DNA from 2 places in the Thermaerobacter nagasakiensis genome. Region 1 is predicted to be linked to the other one. Evidence: riboswitches for the same ligand, from Rfam matches in the RefSeq annotation. Region 1 holds a riboswitch; the other holds the start of a gene.
The links. Region 1 has a riboswitch for thiamine pyrophosphate ahead of ACZ5T9_RS07270 (ECF transporter S component). Riboswitches for the same ligand answer to the same signal wherever they lie in the genome.
Positions count from the first base shown of each region.

Region 1 (7,672 bases):
TGTACCGCCACTGGTGGAGGCTGCTGCACAGCCAGCGGGTGATCGTCCCGGGGCCTGCCACGGGTGACCAGGGGCCGGCTCCGGACGCCGGTCGCCGGGAGGGCCGGCTGCCCGGCGCCGGCCCGCCACCCCCGCTGTCGTAGCGGGCGCTCCCCGTCAGGACCGCGCCGGGGTGACCCGGCCGGCCCCTCACCCTCACCCCAGGCCGCCCGGCTCCACGCCCATGAGCCGGGCCAGCATGAGCACCTGGCCGGCGTGGTAGGCGAAATGCTGGATCATCTGGTTGACGACCCACAGCACGGTCAGGTGTTCCGGCGGGGTGCCCCGGAAGCCCGGCGGCATGGTGCGCGGCTGCAGTAGGTAGTCCAGATCCCACTCGGCCATCCGGGCGTCGGTGTGGGCCCACACCGCCTGCAGATAGCCGAAGAGGGCCTCCCGGGTGGCTAGGTCCCGCGACCGCCGGGGCTGCATGTTCTTCTGAAGGATCACCGCGTTGACGAACCAGTCCTCGGACTGGGCCAGATGGCGGACGCACCAGGCGGCGGAGTTGACCCCGCCCGGCGGCACCCAGTGGAGCTGCCGGTCGTCCATGGCCGCGGTACACTGCACGAGCACCTGACGCCACCCGCGCAGGTTGGGCAAGAAGAGCTCCGCCGCGGTGAGCGGGCGGCCCTCCGTGGTTGCTGCCGTTGCCATGCGTTCTCCCCCCGGTCAACAGTCTCATTTCCTGCCCTTGCCGAGAGCGACCCCGGGACAGCCTGGACGGAGGGGCCGGGACTCGACTCAAAGCAACCCCGCGCCCGCCCCGCGGCCGGCCGCCTCCGCCGCCAGCTCGATGAGGCCGCGGGCCATGGACCCGAAGCCGGCGAAGCGGGGGTCCCGGGTCTGCCCTGCCCTCCACCGGTAGTAGATCTGCTGAAGGATGACGGCCAGCTTGAAGTAGGCGAAGACCAGATACCAGCCGATGCCGCTCACGTCGCGGCCGGTGCGCAGGGCGTACCGGTGGACGAACTCGCTCCGCCGCAGAAAGCCCGGACAGGTGGTCACCGCAGGCAGGCCGTTGCGCAGGACCTCGGGATCGTCGGGGTGGACCCAGTAGCTCAGGCTGACCCCCAGGTCGAAAAGGGGATCCCCCACCGTGGCCATCTCCCAGTCCAGCACCGCCACCACCCGGTCCAGGGACGGGTCGAGGATCATGTTGTTCAACTTGAAGTCGTTGTGGATCAGGGAGGTGCCCACCGGCTCGGGAACCCGTTCCTCCAGCCAGGGCAGCAGGCGCTCCAGGGCGGGGATGGGTTCCGTCTCCACCCGCCGCCAGCGGCCGGCCCAGCCCTCCAGTTGCCGGCGGACGAACCCCTCCGGCCGTCCCAACCCCGCCAGCCCCGCCTGGCGGTGGTCCACGGCGTGGAGATCGGCCAGGGTGTCCACCACCCGCTGGGCGATGCGCCGGCAGGTTTCGGGAGGCGGGGTCCGGCCGCCGGGGAACCGGTCGTCGACCACCACGCCGGGCCGGTATTCCATGACGTAAAAAGGCGCCCCCAGCACGGAGGGGTCGGGACAGACGGCCAGCGGCCGCGGGGCCAGGGGGAAGACGGGGTGCAGGTGGCGCAGGATGGTGGCCTCCCGCACCATGTCGTGGGCCCGGGGCGGCAGGGGGCCGAAGGGCGGCCGGCGCAGCACGGCCTGCCAATCCCCGGCCCGCAACCAGTAGGTCAGATTGGACGCCCCGGCGGGGAACTGCCTCACTTCCACAGGAGGTCCCGGAAACGCGGGCACCTCCCGCTCCAGGAACGCCGTCACCGCATCCAGGTCCAGTTCCTCTCCCGGCCGCACGGGAATGGTGCCGGGCGGGAACCCACCCCCACCCGGACCGGCCAGGCGCCGGCTTTCCGGCTGGCTCATGGCTGGCCTCCCAGCTCCTTGAAGATCCGCCGGGCCACCACCACCCGGTGGACCTCATCGGGGCCGTCATAGATGCGGGCCGCCCGCGCCTCGCGGTAGAACAGCTCCAGGGGCGTGTCCCGGGAGTAGCCCAGGGCTCCGTGCACCTGCAGGGCGCGGTCCACCACTCGGTGGAGCACCTGGGCCCCGAAGAACTTGATCAGCGAGATCTCCTTGCGGGAATCGAGCCCCTGATCCATGCGCCAGGCCGCATACAGGGTCAAGAGGCGTGCCGCCTGGATCTCGGCGTAGGAGTCGGCCACGAAGTTCTGGATGGTCTGGAACTCCGCCAGCTTCTGGCCGCGGGTCTCCCGGGTCAGGGCCCGCCGCACCATCAGCTCGAAGCTGCGGTTCATCACGCCGATCCAGCGCATGGCATGGGTGATCCGCCCGGGGCCCAGGCGGGCCTGGGCGATGCGGAAGCCCTCTCCCACGGGCCCCAGGGTGTTCTCCACGGGCACGCGGCAGTCCTCGAGGACGATCTCGTCGTGGGTGCCCAGGCCACCCCCATCGTCCATCACGGGGATCTGGCGGACGATGCGGAAGCCGGGGGTGTCCGTGGGCACGATGATCATGGTGGCCCGCTGGTGGGGCGGCGCGCCGGGGTCGGTGACGGCCATGACGATGGCAAAGGCCGACCGGGAGGCGTTGGTGATGAACCACTTGTGGCCGTTGATCACCCAGTGGTCGCCGTCGCGCACCGCCCGGGTCCGGATGGTGGTGGGATCGGAACCCGACACCTCGGGCTCGGTCATGGCGAAACAGCTGTAGATCTCGCCGGCCAGGTTGGGCCGGAGGAACCGTTCCTTCTGCTCGGGCGTGCCGAACATCCAGAGGATCTCCTGGTTGCCGGTGTCCGGGGCGCTGGTTCCGAAGGCCCGCGGCGCCAGGGGGCTCCGCCCCAGGATCTCGTTCATCAGCGCCAGGGTCACCATGCCCATGCCCAGGCCGCCGGCCTCCCTGGGCATGTGGGGGGCCCAGAGCCCCGCTTCCTTCACCGCCTGCTGGATGGCCTTCATGCGCTCTTCGGGCAGCGTGCCGGTCCGGAAGAACTCGGCCTCGGCCGCGTAGACGTGCTCGTCCATGATGGCGCGGGTGCGTTCCAGGACGGCTTCCTGCTCGGGGGTCGGCCGGAAATCGTACACGAGCATCACCCCGGTGGCGCTTCGCGCAGCGGGCCCCGCCCGAACCGCCGCCTTCCGGCGGGCGGGCCGCCTGGCGGTAGGAGTTGGCTTCGCTGCCGAGAAGGAAATACCTGCATGCCCGGCGCCGGCCGGGTGGCGGCCCGTCTCCGGCCGCCCGGCCGGGTGGAAGGAGGCGGCCGTCACGTGGGCGTTCTCGATCGTTTCCGGCTGGACGGGAAAGTGGCCCTGGTCACCGGAGGCAGCCGCGGTCTGGGCCTTCAGATCGCCCAGGGTCTGGGGGAGGCCGGGGCGGCCGTGGCGATCACGGCCCGCAAGGAGGAGGGCCTGCGCGAAGCGGAGGAACAGCTGCGCTCCCAGGGGATCCGGTGCCTGGCCCTGCGCTGCGACGTGACCGACTACGACCAGGTGGTGGCCACCGTCAACCAGGTGGTCGAAGCCCTGGGCGGCCTGGACATCCTGGTCAACAACGCGGGGGCCACCTGGGGCGCCCCCCTGTTCGAGATCCCCCTGGAAGCCTGGGACAAGGTGATCCGGACGAACCTGCACGGCACCTTCTACATGAGCCGCGAGGCGGCCCGGGTGATGGTGGACCGGGGGCGGGGAGGCCGGATCATCAACGTCGCCTCGGTTGCAGGCCTGCGGGGCAGCGACCCGCGGGTGATGCAGACCCTGCCCTACAACACCTCCAAGGCCGGGGTGATCAACTTCACCCGCGACCTGGCGGCCAAGCTGGCGGAATACGGCATCACGGTGAACTGCATCGCGCCCGGGTTCTTCCCGACCAAGATGACCCGGGGCATCCTGGCCCAGTACCGGCCCCTCATCGAGCAGTCCGTTCCCTTGCGGCGGCTGGGCGGCGAGCGGGACCTGCAGGGCGCGGTGCTTCTGTTCGCGTCCGAGGCCGGGTCCTACATCACGGGCCAGGTCCTGGCCATCGACGGGGGGATCACGGCCGTCTGAGGGCGCGGGCGGCCGGCGGCGGCCGGGCCGCGAGAGCCCGGTGGTCGGGGCAGGGCCCGGGCGGCGTCCCCGGCGGCGGGTGGCACGCACCGCCGGCACCGCCCGGGAGGGCCACTGCCGCGAGGACACGGGCCAAGGCACACGGGCCCGGAGGGCCGGGGCTGCTCTTAGACCGCCCGCCCCCACTTCCTGGCCCGGCCTGGAGCCTGACCGCCATTGACGCCCGCCGTGCCCGGGCCTATGATCAGGGTGAACAAGACCATCGGGAAGTCGGTACCGGGGGTGCCCTGACGGGCTGAGAAGCGCCGGGAGCCGGGACGCGGCACCGCGCTACCCTTCGGACTCGATCCGGGTCATACCGGCGTGAGGAAGGTACCGCATGACCGCCTGGGGCGGCTTCACGCGACCCACCTCCAGCCGGGGGTGGGTTTTCTTTCCTCTGCCTCCCGCCGGACCGGAACGGGCAGGTTCTCCCTGCCGTCCCGGCCGGGGGGTGCGCCTCGCCGGCCCCGCGAGCCCCCGGTTCCGTCCCGGAACCGCAAGGGGGGCTCGCCATGGCCGGTTCGTCCCGTCACCTGCAGTTCCGCGAGATCGTGATCCTCACGTTCATCGCAGCCGCCTGTTCCGTGGTGTTCATCAACGCCTGGACCCTGTGGTCGGTGGCCCAGGCCGTCCATCCCGTCCTGGCCGAAACCACCTACGGCATCTGGTTCGTCGCCAGCACCCTGGCCGCCTACATCATCCAGAAGCCGGGGGTTGCCTTCGTGGCGGAGCTGGCGGCGGCCGCGGGCGAGCTGGTCCTGGGCAGCCCGGACGTGCTCTGGGTGCTGCTGTACGGTGGGCTGCAGGGGCTGGGGGCCGAGGCGGCCTTCGCCCTGCTCCGCTACCGGCGGTTCGACCTGCCGGTGCTGGCGCTGTCCGGCGCCCTGGCCGCCGTCGCCAGCATCCCGCTGGACGCCGTCACGGGGTACTTCACCGGCATGCAGCCCGGCGTGCTGGCGGGCGCCGTGGCCGTGCGGCTGCTCAGCGGCGCCGTGGTGGCCGGTGTCTTCACCAAGGTGCTGGTCGACGGCCTGGCCCGCACCGGGGCCCTCAACGGCTTTGCCGTGGTGAGGAACCGGCGGGACCGGGGCGCAGGGCTGGCGGGCTGAGATGGGGCGGCATGCGGTGCGGCCGGGCGCCCCGGCGGGCCCGGCGGCCAACCCCCCGGCGGCCACCCCTGGGGCGGCCGGCGGCTCGACCCCGAACCCGGCGTCCCCGGGCCAGGGGCTGCCGGCGCCGTCGCGGGCGGCGGCAGCCTGCCGCGATCTGACCATCCGCTACCCGGACCGGCGCGACCCGGCCCTGCGGGGCGTGAGCCTGTCCATACCCGCCGGGCAACGGGTGCTGCTGCTGGGCCCCAGCGGCTCCGGCAAGAGCACCCTGGCGCTGGCCCTGGCCGGATTGATCCCGGCCGTGGTGGAGGCCGAGGTGAAGGGGGTCCTGGAACCGGCGCGGCAGGCCGGCGTGCTCTTCCAGGACCCCGAGGCCCAGTTCTGCCTGTTCACCGTGGACGAAGAGGTGGCGTTCGGCCTCGAGAACCGGTGCGTGCCACCGGCGGCCATGCCGGCCCGGGTGGCCCGGGCGCTGGCGGCCACGGGCCTCGACGTTCCCTTCGGGCATCCGATCCACGCCCTCTCGGGCGGGCAGAAGCAGCGCCTGGCCCTGGCGGCGGTGCTGGCGCTGGAGCCGGACATGCTCATCCTGGATGAGCCCACGGCCCAGCTGGATCCGGCAGGGCGGGCCCTGGTGCTGGAAAACCTCTACGGCCTGGGGCGGCAGGTCACCGTCCTGGTGGTCGAGCACAACCTGGACGGGGTGGTGGACTGGGTCGACCGCGTGGTACTGCTCGGCCCCTCGGGCACCCTCCTGGCCGACGGCCCTCCGGACCGGGTCCTGGCCGAGCAGCGGGCCGCCCTGGACGCCTTCGGCATCTGGCGGCCCCGCTCCTGGGGCCCCTTCTGGGCACCCCTGGTGGAGGCGTTCCGCCGGTCCGCCCCGCCTGCCGAGCCGCCCGCCGCCCTGCCCGGTGCCGCCTCCGGCCGGGCGTCGAGCCCGGCGCCGGCGGGAACGCAGCGGACCGGCGCGGGCGAGCAGTCCCTGGACGCCCCCACCGCCGCACCGCAGGCGGCGCTGCCTTCCGGTCTGGACGGCGCAGCCTCCCCAGGCTCTGGCCAAGGCTCCGCGGGGGCGGCGGCCGGCTTCCCCGGGGCGGGGAAGGGGCCCGCCGCGTCCCCGGACCGCACCGCCCTGCCCCTGGTGCGGATGGAGGGCGTCACTGCAGCCCACGGCTCGCGCACCGTCTGGTCGGGGGTCAGCCTGACCCTCCGGCCGGGGGAGTGGGTGGCCGTACTGGGCGCCAACGGCAGCGGCAAGTCGACCTTCCTGCAGGTGGCCGCAGGCCTGCACCCGCCCGCCGCCGGCCGGGTCGTCCACGGGCCGGCCCTCAAGGGGCGGCGCGGCGAGACGGCCCGGATCGGCTTCGTGTTCCAGAACCCCGAGCACCAGTTCGTCACGGACACCGTGCACGACGAGATCGCCCTGGCCGGGCGGCTCGCAGGCGTGCCGGAGGCGGAGCTGGCAGCCCGGGTGAAGGCCCTGGTCCAGCGCTTCGGGCTGGAGGGGCTGGAGGCCGTTCATCCCTACACCCTCTCCCAGGGCCAGAAGCGGCGCCTCAGCGTGGCCAGCATGCTGGTGGTGCCGCGGCCGCTGCTTTTCCTGGACGAACCCACCTTCGGCCAGGACGCCCGCACGGCGGCCGCCCTCGTAGGGGAACTCGTGGAACTGTACCGGCAGGGAACCACCCTGGTCATGGCCACCCACGACCTGGAGCTGGCGCTGGCCGTGGCGACCCGGGTGCTGGTCTTCGGCCAGGGCCGGCTCGTCTATGACGGCCCGCCGGCAGGCCTGGCGGCCGACCCGGCGGCGGCCGCCGCCGCTGGGCTGAGGGGCCTGGCGGGCCCGGGGACGGTTCCCGGCGGCGCGGTGGCGCCCCCGGGGCGGGTTCCGGCCTGTTACGGGCCGCGCGTGGCGGGCTCCGGCCCGTCCCGGGCGGATCGGCCTTCGCCGGGGGGCCCGCCGGCGGGGCGGCCGGAACCCGGGCCGGGGGAGGCCGGCGCAGGGACCCCGGGCGGGCTGCCCGGGGCCGGTGGGCGGTCCTGGCTGGCCCGGGTTCATCCGGCGTGGAAGCTGGCGGCCCACCTGGCTGCTGCCGCCCTGGTGCTGGCGACGGGCGATCCGGCGGCGCTGGCCCTGCTGCTGGCGGTGCCCTTGCTGCTGGGCTGGATCCTGGGCGGGCTGGGACTCCGGCGCTGGCTGGTGTCCATGGCGCCCTTCGTCCTGGTGGCCGCCACCCGCATCTGGACCCTGGGCGCCTTCGGTCGAGGCGAGCACGTGGTGGGGCAGGTGCTCTGGTACCGGTTCACGGCCGAGGGGCTGGAACACGGGCTGGTGGTGGGCCTGCGCCTGCTCACCCTGGGTGCCCTGGGCGTGCTCTACGCCCGTACCACCGGCCTCAGCGACCTGGTGCTGGGCCTGGTCCAGCAGTGGCGGTTGAGCCCCCGCTGGGCTTACGGCCTCCTGGCGGC
Region 1 covers NZ_AP043740.1:1,707,252-1,714,923, forward strand. Annotated here, with positions in the region: gene ACZ5T9_RS07245 (5-oxoprolinase subunit C family protein) at 1-143, shown strand, start outside; gene ACZ5T9_RS07250 (DinB family protein) at 196-696, opposite strand; gene ACZ5T9_RS07255 (phosphotransferase family protein) at 784-1,902, opposite strand; gene ACZ5T9_RS07260 (acyl-CoA dehydrogenase family protein) at 1,899-3,092, opposite strand; gene ACZ5T9_RS07265 (SDR family oxidoreductase) at 3,270-4,046, shown strand; TPP riboswitch at 4,315-4,434, shown strand; gene ACZ5T9_RS07270 (ECF transporter S component) at 4,601-5,197, shown strand; gene ACZ5T9_RS07275 (ATP-binding cassette domain-containing protein) at 5,199-7,672, shown strand, end outside.

Region 2 (7,672 bases), 700 kb from region 1:
CCGGGTCGGCGGTGCCCACAAGGCCCAGGTCGTAGATGAAGTAGACCTTGAGCAGGCCGGTTGCGGGGCGGGCGGGATCCGCACCCCCGGCAGGGATGCCCGCGGGCAACGGGAGGCGGGCGCCGCCCCGGCCGGACCCGTCCTTACCGTTCCTTGAACCCTCCGTCATGGGATCACCTCCCGCCGTCTCCGCGCGGTTCACCGTTCCCGGGATCCGTGTGGCGGCCCCGGGAGAATGGAAAGCCCTTCGGCATCCCCTGTGCCCCCCGCCCCCAGCCGGTACAGCTCGTCCAGGAAGGCCGCCTGGAACGAGCCCGGCCCCGAGGTGCGCTCCGCCGCCCGCTGGGCGGCCAGGCCGTAGACGGCCATGGCCAGGGTGGCATCCTTGAGGGGTGCGACCGAGCCCGCCAGGAACACCGCCACCGCGGTGGTCGCCCCGCACCCGCCGCCGGTCACCGCCGCCAGCCAGGGGTGGCCGTTGGCCACCCGCCAGGCCTGGAGGCCGTCGGTGACCAGGTCCACCGGTCCGCTGGCCACCACCACGCAGCGGTAACGCCGGGCCAGCGCCTGGGCTGCCTCCAGCACCTCCCCTTCCTCCACCGCGCCGCTGTCCACGCCCCGGGTGCGGCCGGTGCCCGCCCCGGCCAGGGCCAGGATCTCGCCGCCGTTGCCGCGCACGGCCGTCGCGCCGCCGGCCAGCAGGTCCAGGGCCAGCCGGGTGCGCAAGGGGGTGAAACCGGCCCCCACGGGGTCGACCACCACGGCGCGCCCGTGGCGGAGGGCCTCCGCCTGCGCCGCCTTGAAGACGGCTTCATCCCCTGCCCGCAGGCTGCCGATGTTCAGGACCAGGGCCTCCGCCGCCGCAGCAATGGCGGGGAACTCCTCCGGTTCCGGCGCCATCAAGGGGGATGCCCCCAGCGCCAGGGTGATGTTGGCCGTCCAGTTCATCACCACGTAGTTGGTCAGGTGGTGGACCAGCGGTCGCCGGTGGCGGATCCGGGCCAGGACCCGGGCGGCTTCCGCCGCCCAGCTCGCGGGCGCCGGGCCGGTGGAGGAGTTGGAGGCTTCCGGAGCCGGCGGCTGGGGAGCGCCCATGTTCGTCACGGGGATCCCTCCTCTGGAATGCCTGTGGAACGCCTGATCGTCCTGCCAGGCCAGGGCGAGACGCGCGTCCAGGGGCCGGGCGGAGCCGGCTCATGCCGGCCCGGCGCGGGTCCGGGCGAACCGCCGGGTTCATGGCGAACCGGGCAGCGCCCCGGTCATCCCGGCCCACGGCGGGCCAGGGTGGGCCACGAGCCCCGGGCGGGGCGGAACCTTGTCACGTCGCCCGGCTCCGGTCCGGGGCGAGCGACGGATCCGGGGCCCCGGTGGTACCGGTGCATGCCGGCCTGCCGCGGGTCGGGGGGTGCCACGACGCACGGCCCCGGTGGCGGCCCGGTCCGCGCGTTCCCCGCGGGGGCGATTGCCGCCCCTCTGAAGGCGCGGGGTCACCTGCGGGACGAGGGCGGGCTCTGGCTGGACCCCGGGCCCGGGCCGGGAACCGGCCCCCCGTCGCCCTCCGGGGCCGGGGCGGGGAGCCAGCGCAGCAGCAGGCCGCCCACCAGGGCGCCCAGCAGGCTGCTGACGGTAAAAGGCACCACGTAGAAGAACCAGGCCGCCTCGGCCTGGCCCAGCAGCCACCGGGCCACGGGGAAGGCGGCCAGGCCGCCCAAGAGGCCCGTGCCCACCACCTCCCCCGCCATGGCCGCGGCGGGGCGCCGGGCGGCCCGGTAGGCGAGCCCGGCCAGGGCGGCGCCGAAGAGGCTTCCCGGGAAGGCCAGCAGGGTGCCCAGCCCCAGCAGGTTGCGCAGCAGGCTGATGAGCAAGGCCACGGTCACGGCGCCCGCGGGGCCGAACCAGGCGGCGGCCAGCACGTTGACGGCATGCTGCACCGGCGTGGCGGTGGCCACTCCGACGGGGACCCGGACCATGCCCGCCAGGACGGTGCCCAGGGCGATCAGCATCGCGGCCCGGACCAGCCGCCGGGTGCGGTGGGGGGGCGCGCCGGGCTGAGGTGCCGTCATCCCTCTTCACCTCCGTCGAGCTGCCGGCCCTCAGGGCCCGCGGCCCCGGATGCGGCCTGGTCCACGGGCGCGCCGTTCGGCGCGCCGCCCTCCCCGGCCGCCGCTCCCAACGGGTCACCCAACGGATCATCGGGCGCAGCCTCCCAGGGGTAAAAGGAGCAGGTCGGGCCGTGGCCGCGCCCGATGGCGGGGGCATGGCGGATGGCCCCGGTGATGTAGATCTTGGCGGCTCGAAGGGCGTCCAGCACCCCGTACCCCCTGGCCAGGTAGGCGGTGATGGCGGCGGAGAAGGTGCAGCCCGTCCCGTGGGTCGAGCGGGTGGCGATGCGGGGCGCCCGCAAGAGGTGCCAGTCGCGGCCGTCGTAGACCACGTCCACGGCGTCGGCCGAATCTTCCGCCACGTGGCCGCCCTTGACCACCACCCAGGCCGGCCCCAGCCCGTGGAGGACCTGGGCCGCCCGGCGGGCGTCGTCCAGCGTCCGGATGGGGACGCCGGCCAGTTCCTCCGCCTCGTGGCGGTTCGGCGTGATCACCGTCGCCAGGGGCAGGAGCAGCCGCCGCACCGCCTCCCGGGCCGGTTCGTCCAGGAGGGGGGCCCCGCTCTTGGCGATCATCACCGGGTCGACCACCAGGGGGAAGGGACCCAGCCGGTCCCGCCAGTAGCCGATGCGCTCCGCCACGGTTTCCACGATGACGGTGGTGCCCAGCATGCCCGTCTTGGCGGCGTCGGTGCCGATGTCGTCCAGCACGGCATCGATCTGGGCGGCCACCATCCCGGGGGGCACCAGGTGGACGTCCCTGACCCCCTCGGTGTTCTGGGCCGTCAGGGCGGTGATGGCCGATGTACCGAAGACCCGGAGGGCGTTGAAGGTCTTGAGGTCCGCCTGGATCCCGGCGCCGCCGCCGCTGTCCGAGCCGGCGATGGTCATGGCGCGGGGCGGCGGGGCCTGGGATGGGGTGCCCGGGTGGGGCGCATGCGGGCGCCTGTGCGGGCGGGAAGCCCCCGCATCCGACTCGCCAGGACGGGGCTCGGCAGGGGTGGGCATGGCGGATCGCTCCCTTCCCACAAGTGGTACGGGCTGGCGGGGCTGCCGCGGCAGGGCAAGGTGCGGCCGGCAACGAAAAGGGCCGCGGGACGAACGCGGCCCAGGCGCCAGGAAGCGATCCAGAGGCTTCGTTGGAGCGGGACCGCACCGTTCCCTCCGGTGGCATTACCCACGTCAGGTTCGAGGGGTTCGAGCCGGTTGGCTCGTCTCAGCCGGCGTGGCGCCAGCACCCCCACGGTGCTACCATCTCCAGTATCCGGCCCGCACGAGGACAGGTCAACGGGTGGGCGAAACGGGGGAACCAGCTTGCGCGAGCGATTGAAGCCCGTGGTCCGGGCGATGGCCTTGGGATTGTTTGTGGTGATCGCCGCCCTGTGGCAGCGCCGCACGGGCGGGTCGGTGGCGGGGCTGCTGGGGTTCACCGCGGCGCTGGCGGTCGCCGTCCTGCTGGGCGCCCTGGGGTTTGCGCGGCTCATGGGCGTGCTGGAAAGCGGCCGGCGCGGCGATGCCGCCCGTGGTGGGGCCGCCCGCGGCGACACCGGCGGCGGTGGCCGCGGCGGGGCCGGCGGCACGACCGGAGCGGCCGGCCGCCTTGTGGCCGCCACCAGCAGGGGTCCGGCGGGTCGACCGCGCCGGCCCGGGGCCCGTGCCGGGGACACCGCCGGAGCGGGCCCCGCCCAGGGGCGAGGCCGGCCGTGACCGCGGTCCTGGTGGCCCTGGCCGCCGGCATGGCCGCGGGGCTGAGCGGCCTGGGTGGCCGGCTGCCGGCAGCCTGGTGGGATGCGGCATCCCGGTGGACGCTGCGGGCGCTGCTCTTTCTCATGGGCCTGCGGCTGGGCCTGGATCCCCAGGTAGGGTCCGGTTTGGCCCGGCTGGGCGGGCGGGCCGCCGCCTTTGCCGTGGCCACGGCGGGCGGGGCGCTGCTGGCGGGACTGCTGGGCTCGGCCCTGGGGGCCGCATGGCGTGCTCGTACGGCCTTTCGGCAGGGCGCCCCCAGCGCCAGGCGCCGGCGCGCCCCCGGCGCCTGGTGCCGGCGTATCCGCATGGCGTGGTGCCAGGCCACCCCCATCACCCGGCGGCTTGGATCCAGGGCCGCGGGCGGGGCCGGCGAGGTGGCGGGACGAACCCGCCAGGGCTCGATCACGCTCTCGGGCGGGACGGCAGGACCCCACCTTCTCCCTTCGGATCCCGTCCCCCGGGGAAACCTCGGCCCGGAGGCCCCGAGGACCCGGCGGGACCCGGCCCGCCACGATCCCGCCGCGGGGGACCCGGCCACGGCCGCCGGGGGGGCTGGCCGGTCCGGCGAAGCCCTGCGCCTCAGCGCCGCAGCCGTCCTGGCGGTGGCCGGCGGCTGGCTGGCGGGAGCCGTGTTCGTCCACTGGCTGGGCGGCCTGCCGGGAGGCAGCGTGGGGGCGGCGGTGGCCGGAGAAGCGGCGGCCATGGCCGGCGGGCTGGAGGCGCCGGTGGAGGCGCCGGCGAGCGGCGGGACGGGAGGGGTGGCCGGCGGGCCGGAAGGATCGGCCCCCCTGGTGGCCGCTGCCGGGCGGCTGGCCGCCGCCGGCTCCGGGTACGCCTTGCTCCTCCTCATGGCCCTTTACGGGTACGAGTTCGGCCGGCAGTGGCCGGCCACCCGGGAGAGCCTCCGGGCCGTCCGGGGCAAGGCCCTCCTGTTGCCCTTGCTGGGTGCGGCGGGGAGCCTGGCCGGGGGCTGGCTGGCGGGGCGGCTGACCGGCGAGCCGCCTGCCCTGGCCCTGGCGGTGGCGGCCGCCTTCGGCTGGTACAGCATGGCCGGGGTGCTGGTGGCCCAGCTCTGGGGACCGGCCGCCGGTGCCCTGGCCTTTCTGGCCAACGTGATGCGGGAGCTTTTGACGGTGGTGGCGGTGCCCTTCCTGGCGCGCCTGGCGGGCCGGCGGTCCTGGCTGGCCGTCCTGCCGGGAGGCGCCACCACCATGGACACCACCCTGCCCGTCATCGCCGCGGCGGCGCGGGATGCGGGCACCACGGCCCTGGCCTTCGTCCACGGCCTCATCCTCACCTTGCTGGCCCCTGCCCTGATCAGCTGGCTGGCGAGCCTTTGACCGTTTCCCCCCTCCGTGACACCTGCCCGGGGCATGCGACATACGCCTATCGGGGAACCCCAAACGGGGGGGTTGAACCATTACCATGGCGCTGGATGTCGTTCCGCTGCTGCAGGGGCTGTCGTTTTCCCTGTCCGGCGAGCCGCTGCCTCCTTGGGTCGGCGAGATCCGCTCCCACTCCGCCCGGGTCGAACCCGGCGACCTGTTCGTGGCCATTCCCGGGCGCCGGCACGACGGTGCCGCCTTCGCCGGCGAGGCGCTGCGCCGGGGGGCCCGGGTGGTGGTGGCCCAGCAGCCCCCGGGGCAGCCGCTGCCTCCCGGGGTCAGCTGGCTTCAGGTTCCCTGTGCCCGCTCGGCCCTCTCCCGCCTGGCGGCCAACCGCTACGGTCACCCGTCCCGCCGGCTGGTGGTGGTGGGTGTCACCGGGACCACCGGCAAGACGACCACCACCCTTCTCCTCCACCATCTGCTGAGCGCCACAGGAATCCCGGCCGGCCTCATCGGGTCGCTGGAGGTGCGCGCCGGAGGGCACCGCTGGCCGGGCAACCTGACCACCCCCGACCCGCTGGACCTCCACCGGTACCTCAGGGTGATGGCCGATGCCGGTTGCCGGGTGGCGGTGATGGAGGTCTCGTCCCAGGGTGCCGACCAGCGGCGGGTGGATGACGTGGCCTTCGACCTGGGCGTGGTGACGAACCTGGCTCCCCTGGAACATCTGGAGTACCACCCCACCTACGAGGACTACGCGGCCGCCAAGGGCCGTTTCGTCGCCATGATCCCGCCCGGCGGCGGCGTGCTGATGCACGAGGGCGAGGCCGCCCTGCGCCTCGGCCCTTATGCCCGGGCGCCGGTGGTCCTGTTCGGGCGCGGTCCCGCCTGCCACCTGCGGCTGGCGGCCGAGCAGGTGGCCGCCCCCACCGCGGCGCTCTCCGCCCGGGTGGGCCCCGATCTCTGGACGAACCGGTTGCATCTGGAACTGCCGCCGGCCTGGCCGCCGGGGCCCGCCCTGCGGCTGGGCCGGGATCGTCCCGAAGGGAATGGGCACTTCAGGGCCGTGCCGGCTGCCGGGGCGCCCCCGGCTGCCGGCGCTCGGGTGGCTCCCGAGGGGCCGGCGCCGGCCCGGCCGGGCGTCTGGCTGGAGACTCAGCTCATGGGCCCCCACCATGCCCTCAACGTGGTGGCGGCCGTGGGAGCCGCCCTGTGGCTGGGCCTGGATCCGGGCACGGTCGCCCGCGCCCTGCCGGGCTTTGCCGCACCTCGGCGCCGCACCCAGGTGCTGATGCGCCGCCCCTTCACCGTCATCGACGATACCGCCGGGCGGCCCGACAGCCTGGCGGCCTGCTTCGCCGTGGCCGCCGGGATCCCCCACCGGCGGGCGGTGGTGGTCTATGCCGTGCGGGGAGGGCGGGGTGCGGCCATCAACTATGCCAACGGCCTCCAACTGGCCTGCGAGGCCCGCCGCCTCGGGGCGGCGGTGCTGGTGACCGCCAGCGCGGGGGATACCACGGCGCGGGATATGGTGCGGCCCGCGGAGTGGGAGGCGTGCCTGGCCGGGCTCGAGACGGGCGGGCTCAAGCCCCCCCAGGTCGGCACCTTCACCCGGCTGGGGGATGCGGTGGCGGCGGCGGTCTCCTTGCTGGGGGAAGGCGATCTCCTGCTCCTGCTGGGGGCCCAGGGCATGGATGCGGGCGCGCTGTACCTGCAGCGGATTCTGGCCCGGCCGGTTCTTCCCGTGCGGCCGGTCTTGTCCGTGCGGCATCCGGCGCCCCTGGAGCGGGCCGGCCCTGCGGCCCCGGCCGGTTCCGGGCTCTCACCGGAGGGACTGCCGGCGGCCGCGGGCAGGGCCGGCCGGGCGGAGGAACTGCCCGAAGGGGCCGTCTTCCCCGGGGGCGCCCTGTGATCCCTGAGCGGCCGGCCAGCAGGGGCGGCGACGGGCACCCGGCTGCGGGTCCTGGCGGGTCGTGGCCGGCGGGCCGGGCCGGCCGCCCGGGTGCCGGATGGGGTGGCGTTGTCTCCGCCCGGGCGCTCCTGTGCTATGATTAATCGCTAGCCGGCCATCGCCGGGCGAGCCCGCCATCGTGGCCGGCCCGTCAGAGCAAGCGAGGCGACTGCCATGGAGCGCAATCACCGGCCCGGCCCCGGCGGGCCGTCCGATCCCCAGGAAGAGAAGGGCCCGGCTCCCGGCGGCACCGGACCCGGCAGCGCCGGACCTGGTTCCGGACCCGGCGCCGGACCCGGAGGTGCCCGGCCTGGCCATCCTGCCCCGGCCCGGCCACCGGCCCGCTCGGGCGGTACCGGCCGGGCGCCGGAACCGCCCGGCACGCCGGCAGCGGCCGGCCCGTCCGGCTCGCCCGGGGCCCCGGAGGGCGATCGGCGAGCCGCTGGCCCGCGCCCCTTGCGCCAGGGCTACTCCCGGCCGCGGCGAGACCACCCGTACGACACCCGGGTCCTGGACGACCTGGCCCGGGTCTTCATGGAAACCACC
Region 2 covers NZ_AP043740.1:1,008,403-1,016,074, forward strand. Annotated here, with positions in the region: gene thiE (thiamine phosphate synthase) at 1-169, opposite strand, end outside; gene thiM (hydroxyethylthiazole kinase) at 199-1,095, opposite strand; gene thiW (energy coupling factor transporter S component ThiW) at 1,488-2,063, opposite strand; gene thiD (bifunctional hydroxymethylpyrimidine kinase/phosphomethylpyrimidine kinase) at 2,060-3,109, opposite strand; TPP riboswitch at 3,244-3,353, opposite strand; gene ACZ5T9_RS04375 (hypothetical protein) at 3,416-3,808, shown strand; gene ACZ5T9_RS04380 (LysO family transporter) at 3,805-5,187, shown strand; gene ACZ5T9_RS04385 (Mur ligase family protein) at 5,273-7,087, shown strand; gene ACZ5T9_RS04390 (hypothetical protein) at 7,301-7,672, shown strand, end outside.
Region 2: another riboswitch for thiamine pyrophosphate. It lies ahead of thiD (bifunctional hydroxymethylpyrimidine kinase/phosphomethylpyrimidine kinase); the one in region 1 lies ahead of ACZ5T9_RS07270 (ECF transporter S component).